DNA from 2 places in the Wenzhouxiangella sp. XN24 genome. Region 1 is predicted to be linked to the other one. Evidence: predicted binding sites of a transcription regulator. Region 1 holds the regulator's gene; the other holds the start of a gene.

Region 1 (7,965 bases):
CATCGCGGGGGCCGGCATCGCCGTGGGCGGTGGCGCGGCCGGCGTCGCAGGCGGCGCCTCGGCGGAAGGCGCCGTCGGAGCGGCCGGGGCCGGCGCGGTCTCGCCGGCGTTGACCGCCTCGAGCGCGGCCAGCAGATCGGGATCCGCGGGCTCCAGCGGCTGTCCGGCGCGCAATGCATCGAACATCGCGGTGACGGCATCGACCGCCACGAGCACCGTGTCCATCAGCGCGGCGTTGACCGCCAGCTTGTCGGAGCGCAGGCCGTTGAACACGTCCTCGGTGCGATGACAGACCTCCACCAGCGGGCCGAGCCCCATGAACCCGGCGCCGCCCTTGATGGTGTGGAAACTGCGGAACAAGGCGTTCAGCAGGTCCTTGTCATCGGGCGCCTGCTCCAGCGACATCAGCTGCTCGCCGAGCGCGTCCAGCAACTCCCCGGCTTCGACCAGGAAGTCCTGCAGCAGCTCGTCGTTGGAGTCGAGCATATCCATGCGTCCTCAGAATCCGAGCCCCGACAGCAGGGCGTCCACTTCGTCCTGGCCCTGCACGCGCTGCGCGCCCGGCCCGGCCACGGGCGCGGCGGGCGGTTTGCCGCCGGCGCGCTGCACGAGGCTCGCGAGGCGCCGCTCGAGCTCTCCGGAAACCTCGATCACCCGGCGGATGGCCTGGCCGCTGAGGTCCTGGAAGCTCTGCGCCATGAGAATGTCGGAGAAAATCTCGTGCATGCGTTGGCCTGCCGCCCGGACGGCGTCGCTGGCCGAATCGTCTTCGGCGACCCGGGTGGACACCGGCAAGCCCTCTTCCACGGCGCTGATCACCGTGTGCGCGGCCTGCTCGGTGAGCGTCAGCACCCAGCTGAGCTTCTCCCGCGCGTCCGGAATATCGTTGCTGGCCAGCTCCGAGATCCGCGGATCGACACGCAGCGCATTCAGCGCCTCGTGCAGTTCGCGCGTCATCCGGCCGAGATCCTCGGCCAGGCCCTCGGCATCGGCGAGCTCCCGTGCCAGCGCCCCGGCCTCCTGCTCCCGGCCCGCTTCCAGGTGCGCGACCAGCGCTTTCGCCGTCGCCAGCCGCTGCTCGCGGCTCGCCGCGGCGCTCACGACGCCGCCTCGGCCGGCGCGGCCTCGATGCGGGCGAAGATCCGGTCGAGCTTCTCGCGCAGGGTCTCGGCAGTGAACGGCTTGATGATGTACCCGTTGACCCCCGCCTGCGCCGCCTCGACGATCTGTTCGCGCTTGGCCTCGGCGGTGACCAGCAGCACCGGCATCGTTTTCAGTCGCTCATCGGCCCGCACGGCTTTCAACAGGTCGATGCCCGGCATGCCGGGCATGTTCCAGTCGGTGACCAGGAAGTCGAAATTCCCGGCCTGCAGCATCGGCCACGCCGTATTGCCGTCATCGGCTTCCTGGATGTTCTGGAAACCGAGCTCCCGGAGCAGGTTCCTGATGATTCGACGCATCGTCGAGAAGTCATCCACCACGAGGATGCGCATGTCCTTGTCCACTCAAACCTCCAGGGCGCCCACGGCTCGCTTTCGCTGCCGTCGCGCCGTATTTACATATCGTCGTCGTCCGTCCAGTTCGCGAGCCGGGCCCGGATTCTTGCCAGTGCCTGGCCATGCAACTGGCAGACCCGCGACTCCGTCACGCCGAGCACCGCGCCGATCTCCCGCAGGTTCAGTTCCTGCTCGTAATACAGCGACATCACCATCTGCTCCCGCTTCGGCAAACCGCCGATGGCGACCGCGAGTTCGCGGCGGAAAGCCTCCTGGTCGAACTCCTCTGCCGGGCCGGGGTCGTTCCCCGGCAACATGTCCTCGAAACTGCCGTCTTCCTCGGTGAGATCGTTGAGGCTGAAGAGGCGGCTGGACACCGAGTCCCGCGCCATCGCGTGGTACTCGTCCAGGCCCACCTCGAGGGCCGCGGCGATCTCCCTCGCCTGCGCCTCCCGCCCGGTGGAGCCTTCCACCGCACGAATGGCCGCCGAAACCCGCCGCGCGTTGCGATGTACCGAGCGCGGCGTCCAGTCGTTGCGTCGCACCTCGTCGAGCATCGCGCCGCGAATCCTGATCCCGGCGTAGGTCTCGAAACTGGCGCCCTGCGAGGCGTCGTAGTGCCGCGCAGCCTCCAGCAGGCCGATGGTCCCGGACTGCACCAGGTCATCCAGTAACACGTTCGACGGCAACCTCCCGAGCAGGTGGCACGCAATCCGCTTGACCAGGCCGAGATGCTGTTCGACCAGCTGGTCACTATCGTTCTCCCTGACTGCGGCGTAGACACTCATCCCACCGCCTCCAGTCCATCCCCCCGTGAATGGGCGCCGGCAAGTCGTTCCAGGAAGAACTCGATGCAGCCGCTCATTCCGCGGGGTTCAGGAAGCTTATCGGCACGGGCGGCCAGTTCCTTGAATGCCCGCGAGGCGGGGCTCGAGGGATAGGCCGTCACCACCGGGGACTGCATCTGCACGGCCCGGCGGAGCAGGGGATCCTCGGGAATCGTGCCCATGTGCTGGAGCGGGACGTCGAGAAAGCGGTCGCAGACGGTCTGCAGCTTGTTATGCAGCTTGCGGCCGTGCTGGACCGAGTCCACGCGGTTGGTGATCGTGTGGAAACGCCGCACCGCGTGGTCGCGGGCCAGCACCTTGACCAGCGCGTAGGCGTCCGTGAGCGAGGAAGGCTCGTCGCAGACCACCAGCATCACTTCCTGGGCCGCGACGCAGAACTGCAGCACCGAGGGGCTGATGCCCGCGGCCGTATCGACGATCAGGACGTCGACCTCCTCGGACAGGCTGCTGAAGGCCCCGATGATCCCGTTCAGCTCGGCCGAGGCCAGGTCGGCGAGGCGCGCCACACCCGAGGACGCCGGCACGATGCGCAGCCCGCCGGGCCCCGACACCATGATTTCCTCGAGTTCACGCTCGCCGCTGAGCAGATGCGAAAGGTTGTACCGCGCCTGCAGCCCGAGCAGCACGTCCACGTTGGCCAGGCCGAGGTCGGCATCCAGCAGCATGGTGCGCCGGCCCATGGCGGCGAAGGCGACGCCGAGATTCACGGACACGTTGGTCTTGCCGACTCCCCCCTTGCCGCTGGCGACCGCGATCACCCTGACCGGGCGGGGGCGGCGGAAGGAAGCCAGGCCGCTCGCCTGGCGCGCGACGTCATGCTGACTCATAGCGCACCTCCCGCGAAGGCTCGGCGGGCGGTGCCGTGCGACTCCGGGATCCGCCACCGGGTGGTGCGAAAGCCCGTCCGACCAGGTCCTTGGCGCGCGCCAGGCGCAGGTCCTCGGGGACCCGCTGGCCCTCGCTCAGGAAGGCGACCGGCAACTGGTGGCTGACGATGGTCGACAAGGCCGCGCCGAGGCGGGCCGCCTCATCGAGCTTGGTGAGGATGCACCCGGCCAGCTGCTCGCGGCCGAAGGCGTTGACGATCTCGTCCATGACCTCGCGCTGCACGTTCGCAGACAGCACGAGGTAGCTCTGGAGATCCGCGACCCGGGTGAGCTTGCGCGTCTCGTCGATCAGGCGCACGTCGCGCTGGCCCATGCCGGCGGTGTCGATGATCACGATGCGGCGGTTGTCGAACTCGGCCAGCTGGTCCGCCAGCTCGGCCGCGGAACGTGCCTGGCGTACCGGCAGGCCGAGCAGGAGGCCGAAGGAGGCGAGCTGGCGTTGGGCGCCGACGCGGATATCGTCGGTGCTGATCAGGGCGACGGCGTTGCTGCCGTAGCGCAGGCAGGCCCGGGCGGCGAGCTTGGCAGCGGAGGTGGTCTTGCCGACGCCCGTCGCACCGACCAGGGCGATGGCGCTGCATTGTTCGAGCGGGTCGCGGGCGGCCACCGGCAGGCGCTTCGCGAGGCCGAACAGCGCCTCCCGCCACGCCTCGCCGGGGGTTGCGAGGTCGGTGGTGGCGGCCGCGACGCCGCGCGCCACCGCCTCGTCGAAACCGAACTTGACGAAGCGGCGTACGATCTCGGCCCGGACGGGCTCGCGCCGGTCGTAGTCGGCGGTCGCGAGCCGGCTCACCTGGTCCTGGAGAATGGCGCGCAGTGATTTCAGCTCGTCCTGCATCGCGGAGAGCGTCGGGTCCTGGGTCCATTCGATGCGCGGGGCGGGCGTCCGCCGGGACGCGGCGGGCGTGACCTGGGCAGGCTCACGGCCACCATCGTCTGCGGCCGTCTCGTAGCGACGCGAGTTCGCGGCCCGGATGATCCGCTCCCGGGCGGCCGCATCGGACTCGGGGCGGCGTTCCGCGGCATCCGTCGTGGTGCCGGGATCGTCGGCCTTTGCCACCACGTCCTCGCTCACCGTCTCGGCTTGCGCGCCGGCATCCTCGCCCGGCGCCGTGCCGCCCGGCCCGCGCTGTTCGCGCTGTTCGCCGAACATGCCGTTGACGAGCTCCGCGTCATAGTCCACTGCGGCGACGATCTCCACGCCCCCAGCCGTGTTCCGGGTGGAGAGGATGACCGCGTCGGGCCCCTGCTCCTCGCGAACCAGGCAGATGGCCCGGCGCATATCCGGCGCGAAAAACCTTTTGATCTTCATGTTCTTCCTCAATCCCTGTGCCGCTTATGCGGTCGCCGCCTGTGCCTCGGCCGCGCCGAGGGTCGCTACTACTCTCACCGGCCGGTTGTCCGGTATCTCCGTGTAGGCCAGCACGTGCAGCCCCCGGACCATCGGTCTCAACCAGCGCGCCAGCCAGGGCCGCAATTCGGCCGAAGTGACCAGCACCGCGGGTTCACCTGCGATCTCCTGTCGTTGCGCCGCTTCGCTGGCGCCGCGCTGGAGTCTTTCCGCGAGCCTGGGCTCGATGCCGAGACCCGCCGAACCCGTTGCCTGCAAACTCCGTTGCAAAACTTGTTCCAACCCGGGATCCAGCGCGATCAGCGGTAAATCTTCATAAGAATCAGTGATTCCCTGCACGATGAAGCGGGACAGGGCGGCGCGCACGGCGGCCGTGAGCGCGACGGGATCCTGACTCCGGGCCCCGTGGTCCGCCAAAGTTTCGGCGATCGTGCGCATGTCGCGGATCGGGATCTGCTCGGACAGCAGGTTCTGCATCACGCGCAGGACGACGCCGAGACTGAGCGATTTCGGCACCAGGTTCTCGACCAGCTTCGGATGGTTCCGGGCGAGGCGGTCCAGCAGCTGCTGGACGTCGTCGTGGCCGAGCAGCTCGTGGGCGTGGTCGCGCAACATCTGGCTGAGGTGTGTCGCGACGACCGTGGCCGGATCGACGACCGTGTAGCCCAGCGTCTGGGCGTGGTCCCGCTGCTCGGCGTTGATCCACACCGCCGGCAGGCCGAAGGCCGGGTCCTTGGTCTCGACGCCCTCGAGCGTGCCGTAGACCTGTCCCGGGTTGATGGCGAGGTGCCGGTCCGCATGGATTTCGCCGCGCGCGGCGGGGACGCCGTTGAGCGTCACCCGGTAACCGTTCGGCCCGAGGTCCAGGTTGTCCCGCACGTGCACCGGCGGAATGAGGAAGCCGAGCTCCTCGGACAGCTTGCGCCGCACGCCCTTCATGCGCTCGAGGAGAATCCCCCCCTGGGCGCGATCCACCAGCGGGATGAGCCGGTAACCGACCTCCATGCCGACCGGGTCCACCTGGCTGACGTCGTCCCAGGCCAGTTCGCGCGGCGTATTGGACTCGGCTACCGGCTCCTCCGGCAGCACTTCCACCTCGGTCTGCATGGCGCGCTTGTTCAGGATCCAGGCGGCGAAGCCCAACGCGCCGCCCAGGCCCAGGAAGACCAGGTTCGGCATGCCGGGCACCAGGCCCAGGGCGCCGATGATCACCGCGGCGATGGCGATCGCGCGGGCGCTGCCGAACACCTGGCGGACGATGTCCGTGCCCATGTCCCCGGCGGCGGACACGCGGGTGACGATGATCGCCGTCGCGGTGGACAACAGCAGGGACGGGATCTGCGCGACGAGGCCGTCGCCGATGGTCAGCAGGATATAGGTGCGCGCCGCGTCCGCGAGCGGCATGTCGTGCGTCACGGTGCCGATCACCAGCCCGCCGATGATGTTGATGAAGAGAATCAGGATGCCGGCGATCGCGTCGCCGCGGACGAACTTGCTGGCGCCGTCCATGGAGCCGTAGAAGTCTGCTTCCGCAGAGGTCTCGAGGCGCCGTGCCCGCGCCTCGTCCTGCGTGATCAGGCCGGAGTTCAGGTCGGCGTCGATGGCCATCTGCTTGCCGGGCAAGGCGTCCAGGGTGAAGCGCGCGCTGACCTCGGAGACGCGGCCCGCGCCCTTGGTCACCACCACGAAGTTGATGATGACGAGGATGAAGAACACCACCAGGCCGACGGCGTAGTTGCCGCCCACCACGAACTCGCCGAAAGCCTCGATCACCTGGCCGGCGGCGTCGGTGCCGGTCTGGCCGTTCATCAGCACCACGCGCGTGGACGCGACGTTCAGCGCCAGGCGCAGCAGCGTGGCGAGCAGCAACACGGTCGGGAAGACCGAGAACTCCAGGGGGCGCGGCGAGTAGATGGTCATCAGGATGACCACGAGCGCGAGGGCGATGTTGAAAGTGAAGAAGATGTCGAGCGCCAGCGGCGGCAGCGGCAGGACGATCATCACCAGCAGCGCGATCAGCAGGATCGGCGTGCCCAGGCCGTTGCGGGCGAAGATCAGCATGCTCTTCAGCGTCGAGGTCATGGTCAGATTCTCCGGCCGGGCTGGCGGCGGGTCAGGTGATCGGGAACGTCGAGGTCTTCAGGCTGCGGCGGCGCCATGCCGGGTGCAGCCGCCTTGAGCTGGTAGACCCAGGCGAGCACGCGCGCCACGGCGAGGAACAGTTCCGCCGGGATCTCGTCGTCGATGCGCGTGGTGAAATACAGGGCGCGTGCCAGCGGCGGCGCCGCGACGCGCGGCACGTCGTGGGCTTCGGCCACTTCGCGAATCTTCAGCGCGATCTCGTCGGCGCCCTTGGCGACGACGCGCGGCGCGGACATGCCGGTCGAGTCGTACTTGAGCGCGACCGAGTAGTGGGTCGGGTTCGTGACCACGACGTCGGCGTCCGGCACCGCCATCATCATGCGCCGCTCGGTCATTTCCATCTGCAGGCGGCGGATGCGGCTCTTCACCTCCGGGCGCCCGTCGGTCTCTTTCAGCTCGTCGCGCACTTCCTGGCGGGTCATGCGCAGCTTCTTGCTGTGGCTCCACAGCTGGAAAGGCACGTCCACCGCGGCGATCAACAGCATGACCGCGGCCAGCACGACCAGCACCCAGGCCGCCATCGCCGCGAGCCCGGGCACCGCGGTCTCGACCTGGGTATCGATCGCCATCAGCAGGTCCGGCTTGAGGTGATTCAGGGCGAGCAGGCCGGCGCCCGTGACGACGACGAACTTGGCGAGGGTCTTGACGAATTCCATCAGGCCGTTCGCCGAGAAGATGCGCTTCAGGCCGGCGAGCGGGCTGAGCTTGTTCAGCTTCGGCTTGATGGCCTCGGTGCTGAACACCAGGCCGCCGAGCAGCGCGGGGCCGATCAACGTCGCCGCCAGCACGGCCATGAACAGCGGCAACACGAGCATCAACGCGAGCCAGGCGGAGTGCCCGAGCACCGTGGTGATCATCCGGGTGTCGAACGCGAGCTCGCGCGGCAGGGCCAGGCCCTTCTGCATGATTTCCGCGATCCCGGCGCCGATATTGCCGCCGAACAGCACGAGGGTGGCGGCGCCGGTGAGCAGCACGGCGGTGGTGTTGAGCTCCTTGGAGCGCGCGGCTTCGCCCTTTTTCTTCGAGTCCTGCCTGCGCTTGGGTGTCGCTTGTTCTGTGCGTTCCTGGCTGGTGTCCTGCTCGGCCATGCGTTCAGCCTCCCAGCAGCCAGCCGATCAGCGAGAAACCCTCGCTGAGCAGCTCCGTGAAGCGTCCGTCGATCGCCCCGATCGTGGAATACAGCATGATGAACCCCAGCATCAGGGTCATCGGGAAGCCGACCGCGAAGATGTTCAGCTGCG
Region 2 (15,590 bases), on a different contig from region 1:
TTAACATAATATACATTATGCGCATTGGAGAGGGTTGTTTCAGAGATCACCAAGGCGTGACAGTTTAATCCTCGGTTCTGGAGCGCCAGTATCCTGGTTCTCGCCGTGCATGGGCGATGGCGACAATAACCAGCGTTTCTTCGATCACTGAATAGATGATCGAGTGCGGGAAACGCCTAAGAATGAACTCCCACTCCGACTCGGGATGGAACTCTTAAAGCATTAGCCAAGACGGGCGCGCAAACGGTCAAATACCAATTGCAACCAATCGGTTTCAGGTAAGCGACGGAGAAAGCCGCGAAAACAATAATCTCTCTACGGTATTTTTCGTTATAGCAACAGAAAGCCGATCGACGGAGGCTCTCATGGCCTTCGATCGCCGGCCGCGACTCGATCACCTTTCAGTCGTTCAAGGCACCGAGCGAACGCAGCACTTCGCGTGCGATCTGAGTCCGTTTCGGGACGTCCTTGCTGCCGAAAGGCATGTCGATATTCAGCGCGAAGAATACCGGTCCGGACGGTCGTTCGACCCAGCCCACCCACCAGCCGACGTTCGGTTCCACCCTCGCCTGCCAACCCGTCTTGGCGCGCAGGATCCAGTCCGGGCCTGCCTCGGTGATCATCACGTCCTTGACGAGGCGCTGATGATCGAGACTGAAGGGCAGCTCGTTGTAATAGAGCCTGCGCAGGAACTCGACCTGCTCGGCCGCGGAGATCTTCAGATTGCCGTCCAACCAGAAGCGATCGACGCCGCCGGACGCATCCGCATTGCCGTAGTCGATGCTTTCGAGGTACTCACGCTCTCGCGCTTCGCCGATCTCGCGAGCAAATCGCTGGTAGACCCAGACGACCGAATTTCTCATCGACGATCTCAGGTCCTGGTCTCTGTTCCACGCATCGAGCCAACGCTTCTCGCCGTCCCATTCGATGATTTCGAATTCGTCGCGGATGGCTCCTGCATCAAGGGCAAAAAGCGCGTGCGGCACCTTGAATGTCGAGGCCGGCATGTAGCGTTGGCTGGTGCGCTCCGCATCATGCGCCCAGTACCGAGTCGCCCCGCCTCGCTGGTCGAGCACTGCAATCGTGCCCTCGACCTCCGCGGCCGCAAAAATCCCCGCCCACTCAGGCCGCTCCTGCCATTGACCATGGGCCGGAAAGGAGACGAAAAACAGCAGTAAAGCCAGCTTTCTTGTCACGGTTCGCTAGAGCGGTTCACCGACATCAACTGCGGCATCGCACGGATCGAATTCAGGTGATGATATCCCTCTCGCCCTCCCCGGCCCAGCCCACGGTTGTGGCTTTGCCTATGTGAGCGGTGAGCGTCGCGACTTCGGCGGTGGGGGCATGCAGCCGTCGCAGCCACAACCATCCACGACGCCCTGGCGCGCAATCCGCGCGCCCCGTCGTGCGAGCTGTTCGAACCTTCGCCCCTGTCCTGGCTCCTGTAGGCCAGAGCCCTGGCTAGTCTTTCTTCGGCCGATTTGCCGAGGTCGTGAGCCCGGTGGCGTCAACCCGGTTGACGCCTTTGACGCCCGAGACCAGCTCGCGAACCCGCTCGATCGAAGCCTGGTCCGGGAGTGTGCCAGCCAGCGACACGACGCCGTTCCGTGCGTCAATCGTCAGTTCAGAGCTACGCCCCGCACTGTCGACATCCACCACGGCCTCGATCGTGCGCACCAGGCACCTGTCATCGGCATCGCGTGGTTCGTTCTCCGGACGTGCCTGGCCGGAGCTTGGGCTCGTTTTGCCCGGGGCGACCGGATCGAGCTCGTCTATGATCTGGTCTTCGGCACGTTCTTCGGCGGGCGTGTCTCTTTCGGGGGCCGCTGAGCCCTCAAACCACGATCCTTCCATCTCCTTCGTGTCCTCGGTCTCGTCCGGTTCGGCGCGCGTCTCGGTTTCGGCGGAGGCGACCGGGCCATAAGCCAGGAGGAGGCACGCGGCGAATATGGCCAGAAATGGCGATTTGCTGTTCATATGATGCTCTCTTGCGAGTATTCCGATACTCTGAGCGTAGCTGTTGCGAACGCGCGCGTCTGTTGGATGCCGAACTTAAGCGAGAGACAGGTGTTTCCCGGCTTGGTGTGCCTCGATTCGGCCGGAAAACGTTATGCGACGCTATCCAGGCGCCGATCGATTACCGGCCGATCGATTGCCGATAGAGTGGTCCGCTCCCATTTGAGATCGCCGCAATAGCGGTAGGCCAGGCGCCCCGCATCATCCATCGCGAAAAGATGCAGCCAGCGATTGTCGAACAACCGGCGCACGCCCTCGTGTCGTTCCAGGATATCGCTCATCGCCTCGCATGGCGCTTCGATGCAGACCGACAGCCGAAGCGGCTCATGGACGTAATCCTCGCCATCGTGAACCGACTGCCACGGCAGGCCGGCGCGCATCGGGCCGCCATTGCCCTCGACAACCCCGACGCCACCCACGACGTTGTGCAACAGCTTGTTACCGGAGCCGAAAGTATCGGGCGCCACCGTCGAGCCGTAGTACTGGAGACTGATCCAGCTCGCGACGACGACGGGTGCAGTCATGATCAGCTCGAGGACGCAAAAACCGTTTTCACTGTCGTGGCGCCAGTCGTAATCATGCAGGAAGGCCCGGCCTTCGAGGCTGCGACCGATCGTGCGCTCCCGGGGGGCGGCGATGAATGCCTTGCAACCTGCCAGCGCCCATTCGGGACGGACCTCCGCCCAGTCGCGGGCCCGCGATGCGATGTCATGCTCGCTGGCCGCACGTGGCAGGCGCAGCGCGCGCTCACCACGTGACAGCTTTCCCGCTGCCGCCAGCCATAGACGTACCTGCGCCAGGTCCGGCCCATGGTCGGGCGCGGGACGGTCGCTGTCATAAAGGGTGATCGTGTCCGTGGTCGTGTCATGCAGAGCGCCGACGAACAGCGTGTCTTCCGGCACCTCGATGCCTCTTCTCGTCAAACCCTCGCGTACCTCGCGATCATTGAGGAGTGACGCGAGGAGCCTGGCATTGACTTCGCCGGAGTAGCCGCCGCATGCGCCGCAATGCAGGCCACTGGCATGCGGATTGTTGACGACGTTGGCCCCGTGGCCGGCGAGAACAACGACCCGTGCAAATCCGTCGGTCAGTGACATCGCATGCAGCACGGTCTCGGCCGCCTCGATCCGCGTCTCCGGATCGAGGTCCGGATCGAAGCGCGGCGGCGGGTCGTTCGGCACCGGCATCGGGTTGAGGCCGAGCGCGTCGCGCAGGAGCTTGGCGATGTAGACGGGGCCCATCGCCTCGACGAATGCGAACGACGAGACCGCCGCGAACTTGAAGCGGCCCCACGCACGCCTGGCACGTGCGCTATAGCGCGCCGCGAGGTCCGCCGCCTTGCTGTGCGGACCCCCCGAGGATGAAGCGATGGTCGGATTGAGCAGCACCGGCAAGCGCAGTTCCTCGACATCCGAAGCGAAGCTGCGATGCCTGGCGAACACGCCGAAGAATCCCGCGAAGCCCAGCGTCCGGATCCCCGGGTCGATCCCTTCGAGTGCGCGGCGAAAGACCTCCGATCGAACGTCGATGCAGAATGCGGCCTGCAGCGCGGGTCGCCCGTCCCCTGCTCCCGCTTCCGGCGGGGCCGCAGCAAGCCTGTCGGCGAGCCCGCGCTGGGCCGCGCGCTCCGCTGCCTCCTGCAGGATTCCGTCCACGATCTCGTCTTCACCGGCGGCAATCGGATTCTCATGCGCTCTCCGTGACTCCGACCAGGACGCTCCGATCGTCGATTCGTACTGCTCGAACAGCGCCTGTTCCCAGAGAAGCCGGATCGCCAGGAAGTCGGTCAGGGTCGCATCGGTGCCGCCCGCAAGTTCAGCGCGCCAGAGCTGTTGGCGGGCATACTGGGCCCAGCCACCGAGGGAAAACAGCAGCTGATGGAAATAGCTGTCGAGCGCCGCTGCACGAAGACCCAGCCGGTGCACGGCCCGGGCGATCGCCTCGACGGGATCCTCGGGAGAGTCGGCCACGAAAGCGGCAAAGCCTTTCAGCCCGACGATCTCGGGCGTCAGGTCATGGATCGCGTGCGCGCGGAAGGCGTCCCATGCGCTCTTGCCTCGCGGGGCGGCCCATAGCGCCTGCCCCGCGTCGAAGTAACCGCCCGCCCAGGCTCCGAAACGCTCGGCAACAACGCCCGGCCAGTCGATGCCGCTCGCCTGCGCGGCGAGCTGCTCGACCATCGGCACCGCCTCGGGGGACGGCCTGGACTCGCCGGCTGCGGCCCTGAGCTTCTCGACATCGGCGGGTTTGCGAGCATGCGGGGATGCCGCGAGCGCTGCCGCGAGATCCGCTTCGGTGATAGCGCCCGACACGATCCGGTCGTGATACCAGTTGCGCGGCATCGCAATCGGGACCCCGCCGACGCGCGCAAGCCGTGCGCCCGCCTCCGCCAGCGTTTCACCTGTCTGCCCCAGGAAAGGATTCACCGCCACATAGGAGGCCAGCGGCCAGACGGGTGGAATATGCCGGGCTGCGGCGTCCGCAGCATTCGCCAAGGTCGAGAGGTCAATTCCCCGTTCAGTTTTCATGACGTTCCAGTTCCTCTCCGGTGTCATGCAGAGCGGCGCACGGACCAGTTGTCCACGAGCCGGTCGAATACGGCGTTCGCGTAGAGCCCGTTCGCAAGGTGTACGCGCAATCCGGCGGCGGCCGGGTGATAGGCCCAGAGCGGGAACATCGACTGGGCCACGGCGACGATGCCGAAACTGGTCACCGCAAGCACCATGAGCGCCCATTCGAGCGGTCCGGGCGCCGGCGTCGGCGGCAGCGTGCTGGCCGTCAACCACTCGATCCCCGCCTGCAGCGTGAAGTAGCTGACCGAGACAGCCACCGAATAAAGGGCCATGCGGCGCGTCAGGACGCGCGGCGCGGCATCCGCTAGGCCCTGCGCGAACAGGTAAGCAACCCCGAAAATGAGAATGGCGCCGAGCGCCACCACCTGCGGTGCCTTGGTGTCGAAGCCGAAACCGAAGCCGATGACGACGTAGATTCCGAGGGCGAGCGCGAAGGCGCGGCCGACGGCCCCGGGGCCGGGAACCGCGATCGGGCCCGGCCGGCGAATCGCCGACACGTTGTTCACGGCGGTGCCGGAGGCCAGGAAGGCATGCGCCTTGTAGAGCGAATGCGCCACGATATGCAGCAGCGCCAGGGGAAACAGCGCCAGGCCGCATTGCATGATCATGAAGCCCATCTGCGCGATGGTCGACCACGCAAGCGAGGTCTTGACCGCCGGTTGGGCGAGCATGGCGAGCCCGCCCAGCAAGGCGCTGAAACCGCCGACCATCACGAGTCCCGCGAGAATACCGGGGCTGATCAGCATGACGTCGGCGAAGCGGATCAGGAGGAAGCCGCCGGCATTGATTACCCCGGCATGGAGCAGGGCCGAGACCGGGGTGGGAGTCTCCATGACTTCGGTCAGCCAGCCATGAACCGGAAACTGGGCGGACTTGAGGATCGCGGCAAGCGCGAGCAGGCCGGTCGCCCAGCCGGCCGCGGGCGGGGCAACACCATCGCGGGCAGCGGCCAGGATGGTGGCGATATCGGAGCTGCCATAGCTGATAAACAGCAGAACCGCCGCGCCGACCAGCGCCGCATCGCCGCTTCGCGCGACAATGAATTTTTTTCGTGCGGCCCGGATCGCCTGGACGCGGTCACGATAAAAAAGCAGGAGGCGATGCAGGCACAGGCCGGTGGCGATCCAGGCGATCACCAGCACGACCAGGTCTCCCGCCTGCACCAGCAACAGGACGGCCGTCAGCGTCGCCGCCATCCAGCCGAGGAAGGCACCCTGGCGCGCCTCGCCGTCGAGATAGGATGCCGAGTAACGCAACACCACCCAGCCGACAAAGGCGACGAGGATCAGCATCGTCGCGCTTAGCGGATCGAGCCGCGTCGAGAGCTCGACGCCCCCCACGCTGAAGAAAGCGCCGGTGCCCGGGCCGTGGAGAGCCAGGGAGATCGCCGCGCCGATTGCGGTGGCAAGCGCCAGCAGCGCCCCGCCCTGCGCGAGGCCGGGCAGGAATGCCGGGCGTCGGCCGGGCTGGAGAAAGGCGATCGCGGCGACGATGAGCAGCGCTGCCGGAGCTGCCAGTGGAAGGTAGTAGTGGTGCAAGATGGCTCCCCCGGGACATCAGGACGTTCGGCGCAGGAATTTACCCAGAAAGCCAGCGGTATAAAAATGCATTGTTTCTTCTTTTACGTTCGTTATTATCGAACGATATGAAGACACTGAACTACAATCACCTGCGCTACTTCTGGGCTGTCGCGCATGACGGCAATCTCACCCGAACGGCCGGCCGGCTGAACATCACCCAGTCGGCGCTTTCAGTGCAGATAAGGAAGCTCGAGGATCGCCTGGGCCACGCGCTGTTCGAGCGCCGGGGGCGGCAGTTGCACCTGACCGAGGCGGGGCGCATCGCACTCGACCACGCGGATCAGATATTCGCCGCGGGCGAAGAACTCATCGGTACCTTGAGTGATGCCGGCAGGACCCGGAATGTCTTGCGCGTCGGCGCCCTCTCCACGCTGTCGCGCAATTTCCAGATAGATTTCCTGCGCCCCGTGCTGCGGCGAAGCGACGTCGAAGTGGTGCTCCGCTCTGCTGGCGCGACGGAACTCATGAGCGCGCTCGAGACACTCAGCCTCGATGCGGTCCTGACCAACCAGGCGCCCATGCGCGACGCACTGACGCCCTGTGTGGTGCATCGTGTGGCCGAGCAGCCGATCAGCCTGATCGGCACGCCTGCGCGGCTCGCGGATGTCGGCAACGTGGGTATCGCGGCCCTGCTGGCGGCGCACCCGGTCGTGCTGCCCACGCAACACAGCATCATCCGCTCGGGCTTCGACGCGCTTACGGGCCAGCTGGGTATCCGCCCGGAGGTCGCCGCCGAAGTCGACGACATGGCGCTGATGCGCCTGCTTGCCCTCGAGGACGTGGGTCTCGCGGTGCTGCCCCAGATCGTCGTCAAGGACGAGCTCGCCTCGGGCCTGCTCGTGCGCGCGGCGCACCTGCCGGATATCGTCGAAACGTTCTACGCGGTCACCATCGAACGCCGTTTCCCGAATCCTCTGCTCGGCATGCTGCTGAATCGCAAAAACGCAGTGGAAGCCGATGGGGTCTGACCTCCATCGGACGGGGGCACCTGCTCGCTTGCCGATCTTCGCACGCATTCACCGATTGACACGCGGAGCCCTTCAGGCACGCTGTGCGGCATGTCATGGCTTTCGCGAGGAGCGCTCAGCCGATGTGCCGTTTTGTCTTCTACATGGGCGAGTCGCTTTCGGTCGCCGACCTGGTCACCCGGCCCGAAAACTCGCTGATCAACCAGAGCGTGCGCGCCCGGGAGCGCCCGGAGCCGCTGAACGGAGATGGCTTCGGCCTCGCCTGGTACGTGGACGGCGAGACGTCCCCTGCGCGGTTTCGCTCACTGACCCCGGCGTGGAGCAACGCCAACCTCGATGAGCTGGCGCGGGTGACGTCCAGCCGCTGTATCCTGGCGCATGTGCGGGCCGCCACCAGCGGCAACTTCGAGGTGTCGGAGGCGAACTGCCATCCGTTCCGTCATGATCGCTTCGCCTTCATGCACAACGGCCACATTCCGGCTTTCCAGCAACTGCGGCGCAGCCTCATGGGGCGATTGAGCGACGCGGGCTTCAACAGCATCCGCGGGACGACCGACACCGAGCACGTGTTCGCGCTCGTCTCCGAACACCTTCGTGGCCGGGAGGACCAGGGCTCCTGCCAGTCACTGGCTGCGGCGCTCTCGGCTGCGGTGGCGACCGTGCGCGAACTCATCGACGCGCATGCCCCGGGTTCTCACTGCTACCTGAATTGCGTGCTCACGGACGGTGCGCATGCCGTCGCCTGCCGCTACAGTTCCGACCCCGACTATATCGACAGCCTGTATTACAACCGCGGCGGCAATTACCGTTGCGACGGAGACAGGTGCTGGATGGAGCCGGACACGGGCGACGTCCGCGCCATCCTGGTCAGCTCGGAACCGCTGAACAAGTCGGCGCAGTGGGAGCCCGTGCCGCGAAATCACATGGTGCTGATCGAGCGCGACCTGGGCCTCGAGCTGCAGCCGATCTAGCGAGGCGCCTTTTTAGCGAGTCGGCTTCGAGTAATCCCGCTCTACCGAGGGATCGAGCTCCTTTGCCCGTTTCTCGCCGGCCTTCTCGGCCTTCGCCATTTCCTCGACATCGCCCTCGCCCGCTTTCCTGGCGGCGTCCTCGACTTTGCCGGACTCGACGTATTCCTTTGTCTTCTCGTTGTAGCGCTTTGCAGACTCGCGATCGCCTTCGCCCTGGTTTTTCGGCTTCTCGCCCATGTGAACCTCCTGTTGAACTGGCAGCTGCGCGAACCGGATGTTCGCGCGATTCTCTGTTGAAACTAGTAAGAATCCTGCAGCTTCGCCAACACGGCCTCGCGTTCGCAGCTTGGGCCATTGGGAGGACCACCGACGCGGCTAGGATCGACTGATTGCATGACAGATCAGACGAACGGCGCGGGGAGGAGCGCGGGGCCGTGATCAGAAATGTGACGGGCGTGATGTCGATAAAACTTACATATTCGCTGCACCAGCGCGAGTGCCGGGACCGCAATCCATTGGTTTTAATATAAATAACTGTATTGGCATGAATTCTGCAGTTGTGCTCGTACGATTCGATAGCGAGAGGATTTCGCAGTGTATGTACTGAAGAACAAGGCAACGATGCTGCTGGCTGGCCTGGCGTGCTTGATGTTGTCGGTGGTGGCCAATGCAGGCCCGATCGAATACACGAGCTACAAGCTCAAGTACGGCACGAGCGGTGCGCCGACAGGTACAGTCACGTATCCGGCGGACCCGGGTACGGCGACGACCCCACGTATTTACGCTGGTGAACTCACGTTCAATATCCAGGGCGGCGGCACATTCGACGGCTTTTGCATCGACCTTTCGACGACGCTGAAGTCCAGCGGTTCCTACGAGGTCGAGTCCGCTGGTGGTCTCGATCTCAATGCCCTGGGCGTCCTGTTCGAAAAGTTCTACAGCGACTCAGGAATGGGGAAAGCCAACTCGGCGGCTTTTCAGCTTGCTATCTGGTCGATCATCTATAGCGAGAGCCCGGACGTCATCATGTCAACCTTCGACCCCTCAGTGGTGCAAAAGGCTGGCGACTATCTCACCGGCATAACAGGCAACAAGGCCAAGGGCCTGTACGCATTCTCGATCTACGATGCCGAGGGGAACCAGAACATGCTGACCTGGAAGGTCCCCGAGCCTGGCACGCTCGCCTTGCTGGGCGTTGGCCTGCTGGGTGCCGGCATGATGCGCCGGCGCCGCGCGGACTGATCTTCTCAGCGGACAGCGAAAACGGCGCCCGCGAGGAAACTCGCGGGCGTTTTTATTTGCGGAAGTGCAACCCTGGGAAGTGCAACCCCGTGAGCGCGGCCCAGGCCAGCCCCGGGGGATTCCGGCGGCTCGCGAGAGACGCTCAGCTTCGCCAGTGGCGCTTCGCCCTCGCAGCTCAGGCGCTCGAAGTCATTGCCGAGACGGACGAGCCTGCTCGATAGCCGCGCGCGCTGCTTCGGCTCCATCAGCGCAAAGACTTCCTCCAATGCAGCCAGCGTACGTCCGCGGTTGGCCTCGATCGCCTGGCGATAACTTTCCGGCCAGACCGATGAGGGCTCGAGCAATGCGGCGACTTCCTGCTCCAGGAAGGCGCGATCGTCCCGCCGTGCGAGCGCGCCGGCAATCCGGTCGCGCCAGTACACTCGCTGTGCCAACTGGTAGGTCCGTGTCGGTTCCAGTTCGCGGGCCCAGCGCTCGAGTCGATCGCGTTGTGGCGCGTTGATCCGGCCCATGAAGCGCCGCAATCCCCGTTCCATCCCTTCGGCGCGCTGCTGCGCCCACTGATCCGTGGAGTCACTCTCGATTTCATCCCGCAGTTCGGCGATGCGATCGTCCAGGGACGACAGCACCTCTTCGACCTGCTGGTCATCCAGCGAGGTTGCGAGTTCCACCAGGACGGGCTGGATCCGCTGTGCGAGAGTCCGGCCGAACTCGGCGAGGCGCTCTCCGTGCTCGGCCAGGCGCTGTTGGTCGAGCCGATCGGCCAGGAGATCGAGCCGCGCCTCCTCGATCCAAGCCTGGTAGTCATCCAGTTGCGTGGCGCAATGCCAGAGTTGTTGCGCTTCGATGACGTCGCGAAGCAGCGTGCGCTGCGCTTCGTCGAGAGAAACCTGCTGATCGACCCAGCGCACCGTGAACCAGTCGAGGTTGTCGTAGGCCAGGCGCGTGCTGCATCCAACGAACAATGTCAGGCCCAGCACCAACAGCAACACCCTGCGTAAATCGATCATGATCGATGTGACTGTATCTGTAACCGCCGAAGTGTTGTCACCTGCTACGGAAATAATCGGCAGTGTTTCGAGATGCCATTGCAGGCCGTCCTCGTGGCAACTTCGTCATAAGCACATTCTCCTTCTACAAGGTTCGATAAAACGGAGGGCGGCGGTTGCTTGTTTCCGTGCGGATGAACCGGCGGTGCACGAGAGTAAGAAGCCCAAGCAACGTCGGATTATTTTACAGACTTCATCGGATTGCGCCACGAGAGCCAGCTTGTTTTTATAAAAAACAGTAACTTAAATATTCGGCATGAGATTTGCATACTTGAATTTGGACATGCAGTTAGCAACTTGATTCATTTCCATTGAAATGCGGGACAAAGGGAAAAACCATGTTGAAATCAAGATTTATAGCCTCCGTGGGTACTGCCGCGCTTTCCCTCGGCATGGCAGGGACTGCCCAGGCTGGCCTCATTGACTTCACGACCGGCACGTGGGAAACGGCTAATCCTCAGACTGTCGCGGGAGTCCAGGTTACGCTTCTGGCGTTCGACAGCGACAACGACCCCACCGCTTTCACCGAGAGCAATTTTGACGGGGAATCTGCTCAATGCGGTCCGCTCGGCCTGGTCTGCAAGAGCGATGGCATTGGTATCGGCGATGACGAAGTTACGTTTGGAGACGGCGAAAAGACTCAAGTCGAGCGGCTGCAAATCAAGTTTTCGAAGCCGGTGGATATCGCGTCCATCATCTTTCTCGATCTTTTCGGTGCGGACAGCACGACCGACGACCCCGCTGAACGGGTTCAGTTCCAGGTCAACAGCAGTGGCGCCGGGGGTGGTTACGATGGCACCGCTTCGGACAAGACCGGGTTCTTCGTCGGCGATACGTCGAACGTCTTTCTGACTTCGGGGACGTTCAATCCGCAGTCCTTCATCGGCGTGACCTCGATCGAATTCTTCGCAGACACTGCGAAGCTCAGCAGCCCGAGAAACAGCGACTTTGCCCTTGCAGGCATTAAGATGGCCTCGGTGCCTGAGCCCGGCACACTGGCCTTGTTGGGTCTCGGTCTGGCCGGCGTTGGATTTGCCAGGCGCCTTCGGCCGCGGTAGCACCTCGGAACAAGTCTTGTGGACTGAAAAAGGCGGCTCATCGAGCCGCCTTTTTCTTGTACGAGTAGCGTTAGCCCGTTGGCGAGGCGCGGTAACTTCGGTCAAGGTAAACGCAGTATGCCATCCGGCAGAAGCGCCGTGGCCAGCATCACCTCGTTGATGTTTTCATGCGCCTTCCAGAGCGCCGTGTCGCGGTGCGCAGATTGCAGCCAGAAGATCTGGATCTGCTGTCCGAGCGTGCCGGCTTCGGCGAGCGTGTCGAGCTTCTGTTTCAAACCGGCGGCGTCGCGGAAGGCCTCGGGCCGGCTGGCCAGTTCGGCGGCGATCACCGCCGGCGCACCCAGGCCGATGCACAGTCCCAACTCGCGGAAGGCCAGCCGCTGCATCGGGCCTCGGTCGAGTTCACCCTCTTCCCGGTAGTGCGCCAGGCCGAGTTTCGCAGCCGCCAGCAGCGCATCCAGCAGGCCGTCGTCCGGCAGGTGTTCGCCGTCGATCAGTTGCGCGAGCATCGCCGCGTCGATCAGCAGCCCGCCGAGGCCCAGCGGATCCGTGGTCGGCAATGCGTTGCGGCGGATCATGCGCGCCATGCGGGTGGCGCATCGGTCCATGGGTGCCGCCTCTTCCTCCTCGCCGCCGGCGACGGCGGCTGCGCGCAGCTGGATGCAACGGACATAGCCGTCCAACGGGTCGTGATGTCCCATCGACGAGACCAGCGGCCTGCTGAGATCGATGCTCATCTTCCACGCCATGCGCAGGCCCTCGCCGGGCGCGGTGACGATGAAACGGTCGCACGCCACCTGCATCAGTTCCCTGGCATACCGGCCGTAGTCCGGGTCCCCGGTGCTGCGTCCCGCGACGTCGAGGGCGTGGGCCCACTTTGTGAGGTAATGGAAATACTGGCCGTCCCGTTCCCATTCCAGCCGGTCATCGAGGGGTTCGCCGGCCTGGCGTTCCGGCATCGGCTTGCCGATCCGCAGTCCGCCGGCCGTCGGATGGGCGCGCCCCTCCTCCTCGGAGAGTCCGCTGATCCAGCCGCTGCGCGGGTCATCCGGGCGATGGCGGCCGAGCACTTCATGGACCTGCTCGATCAGTTCCCGGGCGAGCGCCTGGTATTCGTTGCACCCCGTCGCATGGGCGAGATACAGGAGGTTGCAGACGGAAAAGGCATCCGTCCAGAGGTAGCGCGTCGGCGGCCGATCGTCGTTCAAGCCAGTGCGCGTGGCGAACGAATCCATCGCGCGTCGCGCGAAGTCCACGCGTGACCGGGCCTGGTCGGGCTCATTTGCCATACACTGAACCTAGCGGACGGCCTGCCGGGCGACAAGCAGAATCATGTGCCGATGCATGTTCGCTATCGAACCGGTCGGCGGGCCCGCCAACGATCGCCACCAGGAGCATCCCCATGGCTGGAGCCAGCCTGCTTGCATTGCTCGATGATATCGCCACGATGCTGGACGACGTGGCGTTGCTGACCAAGGTCGCCGCGAAGAAGGCCTCGGGGGTGCTCGGCGATGACCTGGCGCTGAACGCCCAGCAACTGACCGGCCTGCGGGCGCACCGGGAACTGCCGGTCGTGTGGGCCGTGGCCAAGGGTTCCGCGCTCAACAAGGCGATCCTGGTGCCGGCGGCGCTGGCGATCAGCGCGTTCGCGCCATGGGCGGTGCTCCCCCTGCTCATGGCGGGCGGCCTGTTCCTGTGTTTCGAAGGCGTCGAGAAAGTTGCGCATCGTTTTCTTTACGACCAGGCCGAGGAGCGCGCGCACCGCGCCAAGATCACCGCGGCATTGCAGGACCCCTCGGTGGATCTCGTCGCGCTGGAGAAAAGCCGGATCAAGGGCGCCATTCGCACGGACTTCATTCTCTCGGCCGAGATCATCGTCATCGCGCTCGGCATCGTCGCCCAGGCGCCTTTCGCCACGCGCGTCACCGCGCTGGTGGTGATCGCCGCACTGATGACCATCGGGGTCTACGGCCTGGTCGCCGCGATCGTCAAGCTCGACGACCTGGGGCTCTGGCTGGCGGGACGCGAGGACAGCAGGCTGTCGGTAAGGCTGGGGCGGGGCATCCTGTGGCTTGCCCCCTATCTCATGAAAGGCCTGTCGATCGCCGGGACCGCCGCCATGTTTCTTGTCGGCGGCGGCATTCTCGCGCACGGCATTCCGGGGCTGGAACCGTGGTTCGATGCGCTCGTCGAGGGGTTCGGGACCCTGCCGGAGGTGCTGCTCCCGATGGTGTTCAATGCCGCGATCGGCATCGCCGCGGGCGCCATCGTGCTCGGCATCGTCACCGCCGTACGCCGGATCGCATCGAAGCCCGCCGGTGCGCCGCAGTAGCCCCGGCGAGGCGGGTTGACACGGCTGCGGCACGCCGCGCGGCTCACATGTCGAATTCGATGGTGTCGAAGCGGTTGGTGTCTTCGTGCCGGGCTTCGCGGCGGATGGCGTCGATGATGCTGCGGGAGTCCCAGCCGACCGTCGCCGTCGCGCGCCCTTTGAGCCTCATGTTCATGTTTTTCGGGCCGAAATGCTCAACTGCGATGACCGGGAGGTTCATCGCGGCGGCGGTTTCCACCGTGAAACGTGCCCAGTCATTGAAACGCTCCCAGGTCCCGGCCGGGCAGATCACGCACTCGGCCTCCTTGAGGCCCTGGCTGATCATCGTGCGACGCGCCGCCACGCCATCTCCCTGCGGGGAGGTCGCGTCGGGATCGGAAAGCGCCCGGTAATAAAAGTTGTCGGCGCTTTCGATATACTCGAACAGGCGTACGTAGTCCTCGTCTTTCTGCCAACCATGCACCGCGTATACGCGGATCGGATTGCTTTCCGACATGGCGTCCTCCTGTTCGCCTGCCTGCCTGGTCTCAAAGTGTAACCGACCTGCAGCATTCGGTGCTGCAACCCCGAGCAAGGCGCGGTCCGCTTAGATAGAATCGCCGCATGCCAGAATTTGCCCATCGGCCGGAGCCGGCTTGAAGTTCCTCCTCTACAACATCCGCTATGCCGCCGGCACGGGGGCACGATTCAACCTCCCCGTCCCCGGGGCCGGGTATCTGCGCGGCAATTTCGAGAACCTCAACGCGATCACGGAGTTCATCAAGTCCCATAGCCCGGACGTCGTCGGCCTGGTGGAGGTCGATACCGGGTCGATCCGCACCCGGATGGTGAACCAGGCGGAGGCCATCGCGCGGCGCCTCGGCCATTACAGCAGCTACCAGTGCAAGTACGGCACCGGTTCTTTCAACAACAAGCTTCCCGTCATTCGCAAGCAGGCCAATGCCTTCCTCGCGGCGCCAGAGGTGCACGGCGAGCGCTTCCACTACTTCGACACCGGGATCAAGCGGCTGATACTCGAGCTTGAACTGGAGGACCTGGCGATCTTCCTGGTTCATTTGTCGCTCAAGTACCGGCACCGGCACTGGCAGCTGAGGCACCTCCACGACCTGGTCAAGGCGTCGAAAAAGCCCGTGATCGTCGCCGGGGACTTCAACACCTTCTGGGGCGAGCACGAGATGTACCTTTTCATGCAGGCCGCCGGCCTGCGCAGCGCCAACGTCGAGGGATTGCCCTCCTACCCCAGCCAGGCGCCCCGCAAGCAGCTGGATTTCATCCTCTATGGGCGGGGCCTGAGATCGACGGGTTTCGAGGTGCCGCAGGTCCGGTTCTCGGACCATCTGCCCCTGATCGGGGAATTCGAGCACCAGTGACCCCGTGTTGCGGTCGCGGACCCCTGCGCCTAACATTAAACGCTTGTTTCAATCCGGGGTTCCAGTTTGACCAGCCTGATCGACTCCACCAAGGACCGCATCCTTGCGGCCGCAGAAGAGCTATTCGCCCACACCGGCGTGGCGCGCACCTCGTTGCGGGCGATCACCGCCCTCGCCCGGGTCAACCTCGCGGCGGTCAACTACCATTTCGGTTCCAAGGAGGGACTCGTCGAGGAGGTCTACAGGCGTCGGCTGGAGCCGCTCAATCGCGCTCGCCTCGAGAACCTGGACCGCCTCGAGAAACGGGCGCGCAAGCCGACGCTGGAAGAGGTGCTCGAGGCCTTCATGAGTCCCGTGTCGCAGATCGCCCGTGATCCGGCGCAGGGTGGACCGACCGTCATGCGCCTGTTGGGCCAGAGCCACACGGAGGC

What was found. The regulator FliA, encoded in region 1, starts transcription of late flagellar genes. The targets are predictions, from matches to a motif close to GCTAAAGTTNNNNNNNNNNCNGCCGATA.
Region 2: the regulator FliA is predicted to act here: its motif matches at 10,415-10,442, upstream of G6032_RS09245 (DUF6279 family lipoprotein).

The regions. Positions count from the first base shown of each region.
Region 1 is NZ_JAAMFG010000032.1:37,208-45,172, reverse strand. It holds partial or broken gene G6032_RS07735 (Hpt domain-containing protein) at 1-492, opposite strand, end outside; gene G6032_RS07730 (protein phosphatase CheZ) at 499-1,101, opposite strand; gene cheY (chemotaxis response regulator CheY) at 1,098-1,505, opposite strand; gene G6032_RS07720 (RNA polymerase sigma factor FliA) at 1,556-2,284, opposite strand; gene G6032_RS07715 (MinD/ParA family protein) at 2,281-3,171, opposite strand; gene flhF (flagellar biosynthesis protein FlhF) at 3,158-4,543, opposite strand; gene flhA (flagellar biosynthesis protein FlhA) at 4,568-6,664, opposite strand; gene flhB (flagellar biosynthesis protein FlhB) at 6,667-7,812, opposite strand; gene fliR (flagellar biosynthetic protein FliR) at 7,817-7,965, opposite strand, start outside.
Region 2 is NZ_JAAMFG010000034.1:330,575-346,164, reverse strand. It holds gene blaOXA (class D beta-lactamase) at 402-1,196, opposite strand; gene G6032_RS09280 (BON domain-containing protein) at 1,462-1,977, opposite strand; gene G6032_RS09275 (DUF2309 domain-containing protein) at 2,109-4,544, opposite strand; gene G6032_RS09270 (proton-conducting transporter membrane subunit) at 4,568-6,127, opposite strand; gene G6032_RS09265 (LysR family transcriptional regulator) at 6,235-7,137, shown strand; gene G6032_RS09260 (class II glutamine amidotransferase) at 7,260-8,108, shown strand; gene G6032_RS09255 (hypothetical protein) at 8,121-8,345, opposite strand; gene G6032_RS09250 (PEP-CTERM sorting domain-containing protein) at 8,703-9,350, shown strand; gene G6032_RS09245 (DUF6279 family lipoprotein) at 9,356-10,360, opposite strand; gene G6032_RS15490 (PEP-CTERM sorting domain-containing protein) at 10,738-11,457, shown strand; gene G6032_RS09235 (hypothetical protein) at 11,559-12,746, opposite strand; gene G6032_RS09230 (DUF808 domain-containing protein) at 12,860-13,789, shown strand; gene G6032_RS09225 (hypothetical protein) at 13,833-14,285, opposite strand; gene G6032_RS09220 (endonuclease/exonuclease/phosphatase family protein) at 14,425-15,159, shown strand; gene G6032_RS09215 (TetR/AcrR family transcriptional regulator) at 15,226-15,590, shown strand, end outside.